Regions from separate parts of the Blautia acetigignens genome, predicted to be linked through region 2. Evidence: riboswitches for the same ligand, from Rfam matches in the RefSeq annotation. Region 2 holds a riboswitch; the other holds the start of a gene.
What was found. Region 2 has a riboswitch for tetrahydrofolate ahead of OCV70_RS08590 (folate family ECF transporter S component). Riboswitches for the same ligand answer to the same signal wherever they lie in the genome.
Positions count from the first base shown of each region.

Region 1 (7,456 bases), on a different contig from region 2:
TAGATGCTTCTTATACAGTACCTCAAGGAAGTTTCCTGTGTGTGGCTGCCTGATGCTCAAGTTATACTTGAAGAAGTAGTTGTCCTTTGCACCCACCTCTTTCCACTTCCTGACGGTCTTCCGCATAATGTCAAAACTGATAGGATGCTCCTCATCCGCATCCATCACAATTACTATGTAGAACTCCGCCCATCTGTTTTCAATGGTATCAGACTCCAATGTCCGGCTCCCATCAAGGAGCCAACTTCCATCAAGTGTGAAATGGGAAAAGCCTGTCAGGTCATTTGCTCTCACAAGAACCGGGGAAGTATATCCAAGAGTCCTCACCGCAAGCAGCACTCCCTCATTGGTACCTCCAAGCTTGCATATCTCCTCATACATGGCTATCCTTGAGCGGAAGTTCTCTGGATGTTCTCCTTCATACCGGGTGAGCCTTCTATCAGCTCCATGTACCGGGAGCATTTCATGGCTGCATGTAGCAACCATTCCCTCATCCCTTGCCCGGAGTATGTCTTCCTTTGCTTCATCAAACCTCTTGCCGAACACCCGGCAAAGGATGTACCACTTATTCAGTGCTTTCTTCAGCTTCTTCAGAGGAGTAGTGAGCAGATACCACATGTATTCAATAAAGTTCTCTATCATGGCGGCATCACTCCTTCCCCCTTGCACTCTGTACTACGTTCCGGACAGTCACATTGATGTCTCCTGCCATGATGACCTTGTCCTGTTCAAGAACCATGTCATCAGACGGTTGCAAGATGTCTGTCTTCCTGTAGTTATCAATCTTTGTACTAAGCACTTGGATGATGCTGTCCCTGTATAGGGTATTCATTTCTCCCCTTGTCAGAGCCATCATGTCCTCAATGAGTTTTGTTGCCTGTGCATCCACTCCATCCGTTGCCGCATCTTCAGCAAGGTATATCACAAGCTCAAAGTCCTGTCTCACTACTTCACTGGACTTCTCTCTGTGCTCAACCAATGCTTCCATTTCATCACTTGACAGGTTCAGCAAATGCCTCATCTCCTCTCTATATATTTGAACATCAGGGCTTCAAGCTAAAACTCCGATACTGACAAGCATCCGCTTTGTCATCCTTCTATCACGGTCATAGAACTTCTGCCCCTTAATCTCCTGATTGACATAGAATGTACCGCACAGGTACCGCTTTATCATTCAAATCTTGTCCGGGTTATACTTGTCTTGTATCCTTGTTACCTTCATAAAACCTTCCTTTCCCTGATGCCACTGTCTCATTCTTCAACTCTTAAAGTAGGACAGGACAGCTCTTCTATCTCTTCCTGTATCCGTTGCACTTCTCTCTGTGCGTTCCGGAGGAGCTCATCAAGCTCATGGGCTTTCTTTGCTCTTGGAAGCATGTCATGGAAGATTGTCATACCAAAGCTCTTATACAGTTCAGCAACTTCATCTTTGCCGGATGTGTTCCGGATAGATGGATGCCACATGTAGACTTCTTCAATCACTTTGTACTGCTCATCCGTGACAGTTCTTTCAATTCTTTCCTCAAATTCCTGCTTCTGCATCCTGCACCTCCTTCATTCCTTCATAGTTCCATTTTCTGATACCCTGAACCGGGTGACTTTCTTTGTGCCGGAGAACTCCGACTATTGAGATTTACTAAGTTTTTTGATATGATTTATCTTGGATTAGTGGGTTACAAGTAACCCTTGCAAGGTTTATTATATCTTCCTATTTGCAGAATGTCAACACTTTTTCTGCTTTCAGGAAGAATATATATTCCAATTTGCAGAAAGAGAGGTCATCATGGAATTAGATATGATGGGAATTGGTGAACGTATTAAAACAAGAAGAAAAGAATTGAAACTCTCTCAAACAAACATATATGAGAGATGTGACATCACTTCAGGAGCATTGAGCAAAATCGAAAACGGAAAAACTACGCCTTCCGTTATTGCATTTTATAAGCTTTCACAAGTGTTAGAGTGTGATATGAATTGGTTGGCAACCGGAATATCTTCCAATATGCAGAAGTCCAATATCTGCAAATTGGAAGAGGAGCTGTTGAATGGTTTCCGGGAGCTTCCTGAAGATGACAAAGAGGAACTCATGGGCTTATTGCAACTAAAGCTCCGGAAGGTGAAAAAAGAAAGAGATGTGACTGCAAAATCATCCGGATTGATGGGTACAGAAAATGGTGACATGGTTGGCTGATTTTTTTATGCTTTTTTGGGTTACTTGTAACCCTTTTATTGTCACTTTGCTTTTTAGGGAAGCAATTCCCGAAAAAGTTCATTTTTCCTTGAAAATAAGCCAAAGTGACAACTTTATTTGCAAGGTTCCAATTTGTCACTTTGATTGCATCCAGTCCCGGCTCTCCTGTTCCGTGTACTGATTGCATTGAGTAACGCCTTTTTTTCAAAGCGTTACTTTCAAAAAACCCTTATTTTATGGTACTTTACGAAACAAACACGCACATTGACAACACTTAATCAGTAACGCAATAACGCCACGTTATAACGCTTGACCTATTTTCAGAAGAGGATGCCTGATGTATAATGTCCTTACAACCTAACTTTGAGGTGTTGTGGATAGAACAAGTGCTCAAAAACCAAGTAAAACCAATGCTTCCAAGCACTCTATCCACTTCCCTCCCTTCCAAGGGCACAAAAAAAGCATCCGAAACAGCTTATTCTCAAATTCGCTGTCAAAGATGCTTCATTTTTTCTCTATGAAATTCGCCACAAACCTTGATTTCACGGGGTTTCCCGTCATTTCCCACCTCTTCACGGATGGTCTCACGTTAGAATGTCCTTTTTGTCAGATATTCTGTTAAGTCACATTTCCCAAAATTACATAAACAACATTTAACAAAACATGCACAAAATTGTAGAATTTTAAAAAATAGAACATTTCAGGATAAAAAATGCGTTCATTTATAACATAAGGTCAATTATTTAAAAAAATAAGAGGGCTGCATCTTACAGCTCTCTTATTTTAAATATACATCCTATTTTTCATATCCCTGCGGATTATTAGACTGCCATCTCCAGGAATCTTCACACATCTCACGGATACCGTTTTCTGCTTTCCAGCCAAGCTCTTTTTCTGCCTTAGATGCATCACAATAACAAGTTGCAATATCTCCGGCTCGGCGAGGTTTGATCACATATGGAATTTTTACACCAGTTGCAGCTTCAAAATTCTTTACAATATCAAGAACACTATAGCCCTTTCCGGTGCTTTTTCACTTGCATTGCTTAAATTGTCCAGTACCACAACATCATATCCTGCATTCTGAAGCTCCACTACCGTGTGGCTTCCAATATAACCAGCACCACCTGTAACTAAAACTGCCATAATGATTCCTCCTGAACGTTTTTTTCTTTTATTATAGTCTGATTTTTGTAAAAACATATGGACAAAGTTTTAGAAAATATGGAGAAAATGCCACGATTTCTTGTCTGTTTTCTTAATTGCAAAAACTTATATTTTTATATATTTTTTTCTTGCTTTTTCCAATAATCTGCTATATACTGCTCCATGTAAAGTAATGCAGAGTAAATTCATGAGCGTAAAGTGCCTTCCGGATGGAGAGTTGCCGGAGGACGAAAAGAGAAATCTTGCGGTTCGTGGATTGCTTCTCGCTGCAACAGAAGATAAATATGAATCCATAAATTATCTCCTATTGTGAGCGAAAAAAGAAAAGGAGGTAATTTTTTTATGGAGAAAACAAAGAACATGTTTCTCACCTCAGCCAAAGAGCTGAAAACCACTTCTACACTGGCAGTCTGTGCAATGCTTGCTGCCCTGGCACTGATTTTAAATTCAGTTGCTTCTATCAATATCGGTCCCTATGTAAAAATTGGATTTTCCGGTATCCCAAACCAGATTGCTGATTATCTGTTTGGACCCATTACCGGATGTCTGTTTGCCGGTGTGCTGGATATTGTGAAATTCTTTATCCGCCCTGATGGTCCATTTTTCTTTGGGTTCACCTTTAACGCAATGCTCGCGGCATTTATTTATGGATGTTTTTACTACAAACATAAGCTCACTTTCCGTCGCGTGCTGATTGCAAAACTGGTTGTCGTTCTGATTGTAAATGTTCTGTTAAATACCTTATGGCTGGACATGCTCTACGGAAAAGGATTCCTTGCAATCCTTCCAATGCGTACTGTAAAGAACCTGATCATGTGGCCAATTGATTCCTTTATCTTCTTTACCATCACAAGATTGATTGAGCAGACAGGAATTTTTAATCTTTTTAGGAAACCGGTTGCCAACTGATTACATATATTTGAAAATATAAAATCTTCGTGATATCAAATGAAAAGCAGCCGATATTCTCATTTTATATATCATGAGATACCGGCTGCAACTGCTATTATAAAATATTTTCTTGTTCTGTATTTTTTCACTTCATACTACAGCATTCATTATAATCACGGCCAAAACACGTCCTATAAACTGTCCACAAAACGCATAAAATCTTCTCTTCCTTTTGGTGTGCATTTATAAACTCCGGCATCTTCCAGCACATGTACAAACACCAGTCCTACTTCTTTTTGAAGAATTGCATGAATGTTCTCTGCATTAATATCCGGATATTTTTCCAGCAATTCTTTCACCCAATCCTCATGCTTTGCTATTTTTTCATTTGAAGAAATATCTTTTCCAGATAAAATGTATTCCTCTAAAAGCTCCAGCTCTTCTTTTAATCGGGCCGGAAGAACTGCAAGCCCCATTACCTCGATCAGTCCGATATTTTCCTTTTTAATATGATGGTACTGTGCATGTGGATGATATACACCAAGTGGATGTTCTTTCGTCGTAATATTATTGCGAAGTGTCAGATCCAGCTCGTATACATCCCCCACTTTACGGGCAATTGGGGTTATGGTATTATGTGGCTCTCCGTCCGTATTGGCAAATACAAAGGCTGCTTCATCTGTATAGCCTCTCCATGCCTGCAGCACATGTGTTGCAAGGTCAATCAACCGTTCTGGATTTTTATGACGGATACGGAGCACTGATAACGGCCACTTTACAATTCCCGCTTCCACATCCTCAAATCCAGGAATGGTCACATGCTTTTCAATCGGTGCCTTAGCCATTGCGAAGGTATAATGTCCTCCCTGGAAATGGTCATGGCTTAAAATAGAACCGCCTACAATTGGAAGGTCTGCATTGGAGCCCAGGAAATAATGTGGAAACAGTTTTACAAAATCAAACAGCTTCACAAATGTGTTCCGTTCAATCTTCATGGGGGTGTGACAGGAATTAAACACGATGCAGTGCTCGTTATAATATACATAGGGTGAGTACTGGAATCCCCATGGGCTGTCATTGATCGTAATCGGAATGATCCTGTGATTCTGTCTTGCCGGGTGGTTGACTCTTCCGGCATAGCCTTCATTTTCCGGACAAAGAAGACATTTCGGGTAGCTTCCGGATTTTACATTTCTGGCTGCTGCGATTGCTTTTGGATCCTTTTCCGGTTTTGAAAGGTTGATGGTAATATCAAGTTTTCCATATTCACTGTCTACTGTCCATTTCTGGTCTTTCTTTACCCTGTAACGACGAATATAATTGCTGTCCTGACTCAGTTTATAAAAATAATCCGTCGCTGCTTTTGGATTCTCCCCATATTTTTTCCAGAACGTTGTCTGTACTTCTGCAGGTCGTGGCATGAGGCAATTCATCAGTCTGGTATCAAACAGGTCTTTATAGACAACACTGTCTTCAATCAATTCCCGATCAATTGCCTCTTTTAACAGTTCATCCAGAACCTTCTCAAGTTCAATGTTCTGAAATTCCTGTTCCGGTGCAGTGTAATCATCCTCGTAAAATACATCCAGCAGAAGATTTGTTGTGTAATTTTTCTCACATTCTGGTATCAGTCCCGTCTCGACTCCATACTGTACCAGTTTTGCAATACTCTCACTCAGCATATTTTTATCCTCTCTTTTCTATATGATTTCATTTTGCAGAACAAACTTTTCTCTGTACAGATTCCGGTATTCTCTTGGTGTCATTTTGCAGCGTTCCCTGAAAACCCGGTTAAAAGTCCGCTGACTTTCAAATCCTGCATCCATGGAAATGTCCGTAATGCTTTTGTCAGTACACTCTAAATGAACACAGACATAGTTTAATCTCTGTTCATTTAAATATTGGTTAAAATTTCTATGAAAAGTTCCGGAAAAGACACGCGAAAGTGTAAATTTACTTACTCCCATATCTCTTGCCATCTTTTCCAGGGACATTTCTTCTTTAAAATGTTTTGCAATATAGGAGACAGTCTGATAAATGATATCATTGCTCTCCACACTGCTCTTTTCCTGTAAGTTAAATGCCGGGATACTTCTGGCCAAAAGGATCTGCACATAAGCCTGTTCAACAACAAGGTTAGGATTTTGCTCCTTTTTATCGAGCTTCAGACACCGAATTGCATTTACAATATCCCGGTGGACCTGCGGCTTTTTAATCACAGGATTTTTCGGACAGTATTTCTGCATAACAGAAGCAAATTGTCCGCAAAGTATGGGCTGCGCCCACAGATAGCATGCCTTATTATTCTCTCCTGAAAAGACCTGGCAGTGATGGATCACTTCCGGAAAAAGGACTGCAAAATCACCTTCCTCCATGTGAAAGAGTTCCTGGCCCATTCCAAGCTCCAAGCATCCTTCTGTAAGATAGATGAATTCAACTGAATTGTGCAGATGAGGGGATTCATGTCTGGCAATGCGGGAATGTAAATGCAGATTTTCTTTTTTCTCTTCATAAACCGGAAACATAATTTCTCTCCTCTGCAAATTTTGTCTGTTTTTTCTTTTCATTTGGCACGTAATTCGCTTTCAGGTGATCTATAATGCACTTGTAAGTTAAGAAAAGAGGTGAACGAAATGAAAAATTTAAAAGCTTATATCTTATATGTGATGAATTTCTACGCAAACTATTATAAAGTTTGCCGCTAATGCCAGAAGAAAATTCCAGTATTCGGCCGGATTTTCTTCTGCATAAACTATCACATCCGCTTTTTATTAGTATAACCAACTGATGAACCCCTGTACATGAACAGGATTCTTTAAAATATAGACAAAATGATACAAAAAAAGATATGCTGCAAAAAATGACTGTATTTCCTGCCTCATATCTTTCCTTAATCCAATGACAGACAGCCCGAAAATATCGGGCTGTCTGCTTTTTAGATGGTATCAATCAGATCACTTCCACTAATAATCTGGCTCCAGCGGTTTTCACGTTTGTCCGCATTTTTCTCAAAGTATGGAAGTCGTGTTTCTTCCAGTTCCTCCAGACATGGGATGCTCTACAGCCAGTTTTGACAGCTCGATTGCTTTTTTCATAAAGATTTCATCTTGCATAAAATTTTCTCCCATCTACTACAATTTGGAAATATCATTTAAAATAACTTTGCTCATCTTGAAAATTCAAAGTTGACTGTAACCAAAAAGCCCT
Region 1 is NZ_JAOQJM010000019.1:41,625-49,080, forward strand. It holds gene OCV70_RS16690 (hypothetical protein) at 1-642, opposite strand, end outside; gene OCV70_RS16695 (hypothetical protein) at 650-1,012, opposite strand; gene OCV70_RS16700 (hypothetical protein) at 1,252-1,542, opposite strand; gene OCV70_RS16705 (helix-turn-helix domain-containing protein) at 1,784-2,191, shown strand; partial or broken gene OCV70_RS16710 (GDP-mannose 4,6-dehydratase) at 2,988-3,218, opposite strand; gene OCV70_RS16715 (NAD-dependent epimerase/dehydratase family protein) at 3,185-3,394, opposite strand; THF riboswitch at 3,532-3,629, shown strand; gene OCV70_RS16720 (folate family ECF transporter S component) at 3,701-4,267, shown strand; gene galT (UDP-glucose--hexose-1-phosphate uridylyltransferase) at 4,441-5,931, opposite strand; gene OCV70_RS16730 (AraC family transcriptional regulator) at 5,950-6,774, opposite strand.
Region 1: it holds a riboswitch for tetrahydrofolate, as region 2 does, so the genes downstream of both, OCV70_RS16720 (folate family ECF transporter S component) here and OCV70_RS08590 (folate family ECF transporter S component) in region 2, are expected to answer to the same signal.

Region 2 (9,829 bases):
CTACGGATCAAGAGAATACTCAGGCTCTGCCAAACGAATAGCGCAGAGCCTTCAGCCTTTAATTCTATCCATACTTTCAAAAGAACACCCTGCTTTAAGGCTCTCTTTCATGCAATCACTATTTTATCTTATCCCAAATTCATCAACCGCTCCATCCGCCACCTTATATATGAATACCCATTCCAAATATTTGCTTTTACCGGATACTCTTTCCTGTAAACAAATACAGTGTGATATTTAACAAAATGTATTCTACACCAATTATGTATATCTTTCATATATATGTTATTTATACCATTCATCCACTGTTCTAAAGCCCATATGTCTTTATCTGACACTAACTCCATTATGAACAGTACATTATAATATTGAATGACACCTACTCTCTTCCTTTCCTCTATTAACCTTTTACACAATAACCTATACTTAATGTTCATATCGTTCCTATGCCCCTCCCTCTAATCTATATTTTCCATCCTTATATACGTTATATATATAATTATTATATAGTACATATAAGCGCCTGCAGCATGTCCATAGCTTCTCCGCCTCTGACCTCTCCAACAATGATCCGGTCCGGACGCATTCGCAGTGCAGAGCGGATCAGATCCCGGATGCTGACAGCCGGTGCACCGTTGACGGTGGCTGCTCTTGCCTCAAGGCGGACCAGATTTGCAATTCCCTGGATTTTCAGTTCTGCATTGTCCTCAATGGTGATAATCCGTTCATCCCTGGGAATATATTCAGACAGTGCACCGAGGAAGGTGGTCTTGCCGCTTCCGGTACCGCCGCCAATCACAATCGAGTAACGGGCCTTTACCAGCTTCTCCAGAAATTCGGCGCATTCAGGTGTCACGCTTCCCAACTCGATCAGCTTCTCCATGGTGATGGGCTTGTCTGGAAAACGACGTATGGTGAGTATAGGACCGTTTAATGCTACCGGATAAATAACCACATTGACACGCGCTCCGGTCTCCAGCCTTGCATCCACAATGGGACTGGATTCATTGACAATACGGTTGCATTTGCCTACGATCTGCTGGATCACATCCTCCAGTTTTTCCTGGTCCGTAAAAGACTTCGGCCATTTGGTAAGCCTGCCTTTTCGCTCCACAAAAATGGAATCCGGACCATTAACCATGATTTCCGTCACAGTCTCATCCTCGATCAGTTCCTGCAGTACATCTAGCTTCCGCACAGAATAGAAAAGTTCCTGGCGAAGCTGAACCTTCTCCTTCAGGCTTACGCCCGATTCCCGCAGACTGTCCAGAATCAGTTCGTCAATGGTCTCCAGGATTTCCTGATCAGTAAGTTCCTGGCAAACATCCAGTTTTTCCATCAGCATCTGTCTCAGTTTTCGAAATGTTTCCTGACTCATTCTCTTTCCTTTCTCAGAATCTCCCTGACATAATCTCCAAGTTCACTCCACAGAAGTCCCTCAATATAATTCTCCGGAGCTGCATTACCCCCGTGAAAGGGCAGATGCATCTTTGTAGTTCTGGCGAGAATCTGAGGATAATCCCAGATTCTCACCAGGTTCTCAAACTGGGAAATCTTGGATACGGATACCGGATCAGTCAGAACCGGCATATAAATTCTTTTACACATATCCAGCATTTGAAAAATACCGTCAATGGCTCCGCCTATATCCAGAATCACCACCTCATAGCTGCTGTGGCTGACAATTTCCTTTATCAGATTTTCCCAGTCTTCCCACTCCGTTCCCCGTATGTCCTCCGGCGTGCGCACAGGCGGTATGTAATCCAGATTATTCACTGTCTGTATCATTCCGTTCATTTTATAGATCAGATTGCCGTTCTCCTGCCGCACGAAATAAAGAAGATCGCTCAGGTTCTGGGAAAAGCCTTTTCCCATCAGCTCCTCAAAGCCTGCGTATTCTTCAAGGTTCAGGTACAAAACCGCCTTCTCCTTCGCCAGGATCTGTCCCAGTGTCAGCGCAAATGAAGTCTTGAGACAGCGCCCCACCGGGGAATAGATCCCATATATCACCGTAGTCTTCTTCAATACCGGAAAAGCAACTGGCGTCACTGCTTTCTCTGCTCCGTAGCATGCCATTACTTCCCTTACCACATCTGATGATGCCTGATACTTGTATACACTTGGATATCGGTCCAGTTCTGGCGGGTGCACTCCCTCCGAAAGTATAACAATCTTACCAATTTCCAACTCCTGCACCTGACGGCACATTGCCTTCTGGGAAATCAGCAGCAACTCAATATGAATGTTTTTCCCGTAGGCGATCAGACTCTCCACTGTGGTAAATGCCTGAATCTCAAATGGTATGTTTTTCTTCTGATTGAGATAATCCATAAAGTTCAGGGCATAGTCTACTTCAAGGTCACAGACTGCAAAAATGTTCTTTTTCAATAGACACCTCCTGCATAAAGCAATGCACTTAGAAATATGGGAACTGTAAAGTGAAAATTCTCCAGCGGCATGCCGCTTTTACCATAGGGTTTTCTTTTTCCTGTTTTGAAAAAATCGCTGACATAGCAGAATAAATATTGGATTCTCTGGCAAAGGATGCCGCCAGAGATCATAAGAGCCGCTGAAATTACAGCGCCGATCAGAAAGGAATACGCAATGCATCTAAGAATTGTCCCCGGTCCCAGTACGCTTCCCATAACACAGAAAAGCTTGATGTCGCCAGCGCCCAGCATTCTGAATAGAAACAGCCAGCCAAGTACCAGAAAGGGGGTGCATGCTCCGAAGCTCCAGGCTATGAACCCGCCCGTTCCTCTCTCCATAAGCTGCACGGTCAGGCTGATAACCAGACAGAACAAAAGCCACGCATTATCTACTTTCGCCCGCTGGATATCCATCACCACCGCACCTCCTGCGGCAATGGCAGGAAAAATCATATAAAAAAGCATAGATGGATTTCTCCCTTCTTTCCTGTCAGTTTTCTTCTCAACTACAGAAGGGTCCTCTTTGGTATTTCCGGTTCGTAATTGTAATCTTTCATCTTCAGTAGAATAGGGAATAGTCGGTCTGATCAGACGACTTTCGATACCAGATGACTTCTGGTGAGTCTTATTATAGGGGCTGGTTTTGTATTTGTCCAGTCCTTTTTTCCAAAATTTTATAAAAAAACTATAAATTCATTTTTAAAAGGAGTATACTGGTTTCGGGAGGTATTATTATGACAATAATGACATGTTTTGGGGATAGTATTACAGACTGCGGTCATTGCTTTTCCCCCGATTTTCTTGGAGATGGATATGTAAAGATGCTGGCAGAACGTTTTCACCGGGAGGGCTATGAGATCCAGATGCGCAACTGCGGAACAGATGGATTTACTGTGCAGAGACTGCTTCAGCGGGTAAAAACAGACAGTACAATTATTGGCAATCTTGCAGCCGTTTTGATTGGAATAAATGATATTGGAATGATGATGAACACAGACCGCACGCCTGCCCAGCAGGAAGAAATGATGGGTTCTTTTCAGGAACATTATCTTGAACTTTTAACAATATTGACAAAATCCAGTTGCAGCGTCATTCTTATGGAACCTTTTGTTTTTTTCCTGTCCTGCTTTTTATGAGAACTGGAAGCCTCTTCTTCAGAAAATGAGCCAGATCATCCGAACGCTTTCCATACAGTTCCGCCTTCCGTTTCTTTCTCTGCAAAAGGAGCTGGACGAAGAAGTGCGCAGATATGGATATTCCGCCATCACCACAGACGGAGTTCATCTTACCCGCCAGGGCCAGCAGTTCCTTGCTGACCGTCTTTACAGTTGCATTGCAGAGCACAATTATGTATAATTACCATCATAAATAAAACAAAGAAGGTTTTTTAAATGGATAAAATAATTAAAGAAATCGAAGATATGTCGCTGAATGCATGGCCCTCTCATAAAATGGAACTTTATGACGGATGGATTCTTCGTTTTTCTTATTTTTATACGCATCGTACCAACAGTGTGGAACAGTTCGGCACCTCCACGCTTTCCTGGAGAGAAAAGGTATCTTTCTGTGAGCAGGAATATGCCCGTCTTGGAAGCCCTGCTATTTTCAAGATCAGTCCGCTGGTTTCCCCGGATTTTGATTATGTTCTGGAAAACCGCGGCTATGAGATTCAGCATACCACCAATGTTATGGCAGCTGATCTGGAGCATGCGGATTTGTCCGCTTCCTATGATCTGGTAACGCTTACGGATGACATTCCGGATATCTGGATTGAGAGTCTTTTCGATTTAAAGGGAACCATAAATCCGGTTCACCGGGCAGTGGTTCCTTCTATGTATCATGCAATTGTGAAGGATACTGTCTGTGCTTCTATCTGGAATAATGGAAAAATCATTGCCACAGGGCTTGGCATTCTGGACCGTGATTACATTGGCTTATACGCCATTCATGTACGGGAGGATTTCCGCCACAAGGGATATGCACGCCAGATCTGCACTGCACTGCTCAAAGAAGGAAAGAAAAGAGGTGCCACACGTGCCTATCTTCAGGTCGTAGAGGGAAACACTCCTGCGCGCAGCCTTTATGAATCCCTTGGGCTGAATTTTGTCTATACATACTGGTTCCGCGTTCAGACCCAGACTGACCGTGTCTAAACAATCAAGTAATTATGTGATTTTGTTTCAATTTTTTTCAAATACTTAAATCGTAAAAGACTGTGAACCGTGCCGTCAACAGGGCACATCTTCACAGTCTTTTTTGGGGGAATCGTATTTTTATAAAATACTATATTTGATTTTTATTGGGTAATGCTGTTAAGTTATGTATTTATAAATGAATTACTCAGTCTTATACTGTCTTTTTCTGCAGATTGGCTGATCTTACATTTCCTACAACCATGCTGGTCAGCGGGCTGAAATAAAGAAGACTGGTCAGCACGCAGTAAATTGGAGTCATAATTGCAAACTGCACAAGACGTCCCGGCATGATCGCATAAAAATTAGAACCGATCATGACAAGACCTGCAGTGGTAAATCCAAGGGTTCCTACCACACCGGAAATTACGATTCCTGCGCACATGATCACAGTTTTCACCTTGCGGCTCTTCTCAGCCATCAGCTTGCCTGCTGCTCCGGCAACTACGCCCCAGGTGATTGCAGATAAAGTGATCAGAGGATTCACGCCATAGCCTTTCATGAAACATCCGATGATGTCTGCCACGCCGCCTTCTACACCGCCTGCAACAGGCCCCATCCAAAGACCGGCAAGTACAGTTGCGATAGTTCCAAGTGTAATACGGTATACACCAAGGTCAATTACCAGCACACGGGATAAAACCAGCTGGATTGCAACCAGCAGTGCCAGAAATACAAGCGTCTTAACGCTCCATGTCTGTTTGTTTTTACGCATAATAAAAACACCTCCATAATGATTAAAATAACAGAGTAGTTACCATAAATAATAATCCCTCCACATTATGAGATGTTCTCATATGTAGCAACGGGTGCGGAAAATATATCGTAAGCAGCCTACTGCTTTTCGTTTCACGGCGACTCCCCAGCCAGTGAACACTTGACGCATAAATTCCTACTTCGCTATTATTTATTTAAGCCGATTATAGCACAAAATATGGAAATTTCAATACGTTTTTGTTATAATATTCACACTGAATGACGGATTATAGTTTCGCAATTGACAGTGTATTTTGTGTATACTCCTTCGCTTTTGGCATATTCTAAAAGTAATCTCTGTTAAGAGTAAATTTCCAGAAAAAGGAGTCTTTATATGAGCACAAAATATTCTGTCCAATTACAAGAAAGCCAGCAGCCTTCCTGCCATAATCCGTACAATGTTTTTTATGATAATTACCTGAATACCAATGCCACTACAGAATGCACAGGACTGGGCTACCGTATGCCGCACACCCGCGAAGAATGGGATGCCTGCCGACAGGTTTTTGATTTTCTTCCTGTGCCATTTCTGGATTCGGAGGATATGAAACACTAATGAAAAAATTTACCCAGCTACTTGTTTGTTCCTGTGCACTGCTCTCACTATCCGGATGCGTAGTCCGCGATGCCATTACCGACTATGTAGACACTTCACAAAATACGGTCCAGGAAACTTCAGAAGCCCCAGGACAGCGTGTCTATATGGATGAAGTCAAAGGCATCCTTCAGGACTTTACCGGTGCTGCCCTGACTATGAGCAGCCAGGAACAGACCTATATCTTTGATTTATCTGAGGCCACGCTTGAGTGTGAAGACGGCATGATCACCGGAGATGAGATCAGCGTGATCTATGAGGGACAGCTTTCCAGCGAAGATACCAGCACAGTGAAAGCCCTAAAGGTCGTCGATGACTTCCACAAGAAAAATCAGCTGGAAGTACGCAAGGCTTATGGAGAAGTACAGGGACTGACACCGAATACCATCACCATAAAAGATGAACAAGGAAAGACAGCCACCTATCCAATAACCGGAACTGAACAGTATTATCAGGGCGGTATTCGGCAAGGTGCGTGGGTCTATATCAATTTTAAAGGAGAATTTTCATCCGGGTCTGATGGGGATGCGTCCCTGAATGCCAGCCATCTGAAGGTATTAAGTGTCTCCGACATTGACCCTCTGACTTTGCCGGATCCTACACCAACCCTGGAGCCAACTCAGGAGGCTTCCACAGATGTTCCCCAGGAGCAGCAGCTTCATGCAACTGTCCAGAATATTTCTTCCAATATCCTGACTGTATCTCCTCCTGGTTCTGACAGTTCCCTAAATATAGATTTGTCGCAGATCCCCTCTTACTTCAAAGGAGGTACTGCACCTGGCTCCTACGTGTCCATCACGTACCAGGGACAATATCAGGAAAATACCCTGGATGGCGTCACCGTCACTGCTGTCACAGGAGATGATCCGGATTCTTTCAGAAGCCGAGGTCTTACCTATACAGTCAACGGTACCATTATAGGGCATACCTCCAATACCGTAACCATTCAGACCGGGGACGGTGCAACGATCACCTGCTTTACAGAAGGAGCATCGGACACATCTACCAGCGGTCTTGCTGCCGGCGCCAACATCCTCATTACCTTTGATCCAACGAAATCAAAACAATCCAATATCTACACATCCATCAAGATTCAGGACGCTTAAAGGTGTCCTGAATTCTTTTTTCTCCGTCTCGCAGCCAGTCTTTCATTTGTTCCGTCTCTCCCAGAATTTCGCAAAACGCACGGTATTCTTCAAGAAGTCCGGTTCCATGAGGCACCATATAAGCGCCGGCATCACTTCCAAGTGCTGTTTTTACTTTATATTGATATGCCAGCTGCAGATTCTCTTCCGCAAGACTCACAATGGGCTGCAGGACCTGATCTTCATATCGTCCGCAGTTTCGAAGATTGCGTATAGTTACAAGGGTTGGTACCCATACTGTATTACTGTCTGCAAGCATTCGTATAGTTTCTTCGTCAATATAATTGCCATGCTCCACAGAATCCACACCTGCCTCTACAGCAGCCTGTACTCCATAAACTCCATTGGTATGACTCATTACTGCCATGCCTTCCCCATGCGCAATGTGTACCATCTCATGCACTTCTTCCCTGGAAAGAGGCGTTCCAGTCACCTTTCCATGGTTGTGAAAATCCAGAAGTCCGGTGGTCATGATTTTAATAAAATCAGCCCCCTGTTCTTTCGCTTCCCGGACCAGAGCTGCATATTCTTTCATATTATCAAAGCCTTTTCCTACAATGGAACCATAGTGCCCGTTTTTGTGGATGGCAAAAACAGGGGTGCGGTAATCGATTCCGTATTCTTCCGCCAGCATTTTGGCTCTTCTGGAAACACCAACGGCGTCTCCGCCGTCCCGCACAAAGGTGATTCCCTGTTCCTGATAAGCCTTAAAATTTCTTCGGATTGCTTCCTCGTTTACCGCTTCTTTGTGGAGTGAGATTGCTTCCTTGTAGTTTATTCCATCCATAATAATATGAGCATGACATTCCCCAAACATTGTATTCCCCTTTTTTGTCACTTATCATTCTTCGAAAAAAGCACGGATTTCTTTCTCCGATGCCTGGACAGAACCCTGAACGAAAAATGGCTTGCCGCCTCCGCGGCCATTCAGTGCAGCGTTCATATCTTTGGTAAACTGGCGAAGGTCTCCATCTTTCTCACCCATGGCATACTTATAGCTGCCATCTGCATTTCTGGAAAATACTGCACAGCGGCCCTTGCAAACCTGCAGAACAGCATCCGCAAGCTTCTGGACGCTTCCAGCTTCCATTCCGTTCTCAAACAGCAGCGGATTCTCGCAGTCATTCCATTTAGCAGCTTCATTCACAATAAAATTCTCTTCCAGACTGTGCACTCTTCCCTTCAGGGCAAAATTCTCATCCTGAAGTCTTGCAACTGCCTGCGCAGTCTTATCCATCTTGGCAGAAAGCTTCACGGAAATCTGACGGTTCTGTTCGTTTACCATGTTCAGATAGTCAAGCACCCTTCTGCCGGATATCATTTCCATACGCACACCCTCGCGGAACTTGACCACAGAAAGGAGCTTCACCATTCCAATCTCACCGGTACGAGTTACATGGGTTCCACAGCAGGCGCAGGTATCTGCTCCCGGAAATCTGACAATACGCACCCAGCCGGAAAGCTCTTTCTTGCTTCTGTATTCCAGTTCCTTAAGCTCTTCCTCTGATGGGTAGAAAATTTCTACTTCCTGGTTCTCCCAGATGATCTGGTTGGCTTTGGCTTCAATCTCTGCCATCTGTGCTTCGTCCAGCATTCCGCTGAAATCAATGGTAATCACATCGCTTCCCATATGGAAGCCCACATTATCATATCCAAAAGCTTCGTGTACCAGGCCGCTTACAATGTGCTCACCGGAATGCTGCTGCATAAGGTCAAATCTTCTGGCCCAGTTAATCTGGCCCTGAACTTCCGTTCCTGGTTCCAGAGCACGGTCTGTGTAGTGGATCAGCTCTCCGTTCTTCTCGTGAACGTCTGTGACTGCTGCCTCTCCTAAGGAACCTGTATCGCCTGGCTGTCCGCCGCCTTCCGGATAAAAGGCTGTCTGATCCAGAATTACCTCATATCCTTTCTTGCCCTGGCGGCATTCCAGTACTTTAGCTGTAAATTCTTTTTTGTATACATCTTCATAATATAATTTCTTTGTCTCGTACATGGCGGGTCCTTCTTTCTGTATTTCTAAACAGACTTATTGTCTGTGACGATTATAGTCTATTTCACCATTCCTCGCAATTCTGAAATTTTTATAAATTTTTTCTGAAAAGCTGAAGTACTTTTCTTTTCTGGCGCGTTATAATAAGAGAACGGACAGGAAGGGGGCTGATAGCATTTTACAGGAACAATATCTGGAATATCTGATTGAGCAATATCAGAATTTAATTTATTCCATTTGTCTGAAATCAGTAGGCAACCCCTTTGATGCAGAAGACCTCAGTCAGGAGGTATTCCTGTCCGCCTACAAAAATCTGATTCATTTCGATGGTCAGTATGAAAAAGCATGGCTCAGCAAAATTGCAGTACATAAATGTCTGGATTTCCTGAAAGCTGCCGGACGGCGGCAGGTTCCAACGGAAGACATTTACTTCTCACAGCTTCCGGATTCAGCACCCCAGGCATCACCGGAAGAAGAATGTCTGCTGTCTGATTCGGAACAACAGGTATTCAGAATGTGTGATAGTCTGAAAAGCCCTTACCGTGAAATTGCGATCTCGCATTTCTGCAAACAAATGTCCGTAGCAGAAATTTCGCAAAAGGAAGGAAAGAATCCGAAGACAGTTCAGACACAGCTTTACCGTGCCAAAAGTATGTTAAAAAAATTGTTAGCAGAAAGGAGCGATTAGATGCATATCAATAATAATGACCTTGAAAAATTTC
Region 2 is NZ_JAOQJM010000005.1:161,818-171,646, reverse strand. It holds gene OCV70_RS08625 (DUF6551 family protein) at 1-41, shown strand, start outside; gene OCV70_RS08620 (TadA family conjugal transfer-associated ATPase) at 503-1,378, opposite strand; gene OCV70_RS08615 (P-loop NTPase family protein) at 1,375-2,388, opposite strand; gene OCV70_RS08610 (prepilin peptidase) at 2,385-2,894, opposite strand; gene OCV70_RS08605 (SGNH/GDSL hydrolase family protein) at 3,164-3,565, shown strand; gene OCV70_RS08600 (hypothetical protein) at 3,591-3,785, shown strand; gene OCV70_RS08595 (GNAT family N-acetyltransferase) at 3,821-4,582, shown strand; gene OCV70_RS08590 (folate family ECF transporter S component) at 4,776-5,336, opposite strand; THF riboswitch at 5,423-5,523, opposite strand; gene OCV70_RS08585 (hypothetical protein) at 5,712-5,933, shown strand; gene OCV70_RS08580 (hypothetical protein) at 5,933-7,078, shown strand; gene OCV70_RS08575 (amidohydrolase family protein) at 7,059-7,934, opposite strand; gene OCV70_RS08570 (alanyl-tRNA editing protein) at 7,959-9,110, opposite strand; gene OCV70_RS19700 (RNA polymerase sigma factor) at 9,205-9,795, shown strand; gene OCV70_RS08560 (anti-sigma factor) at 9,796-9,829, shown strand, end outside.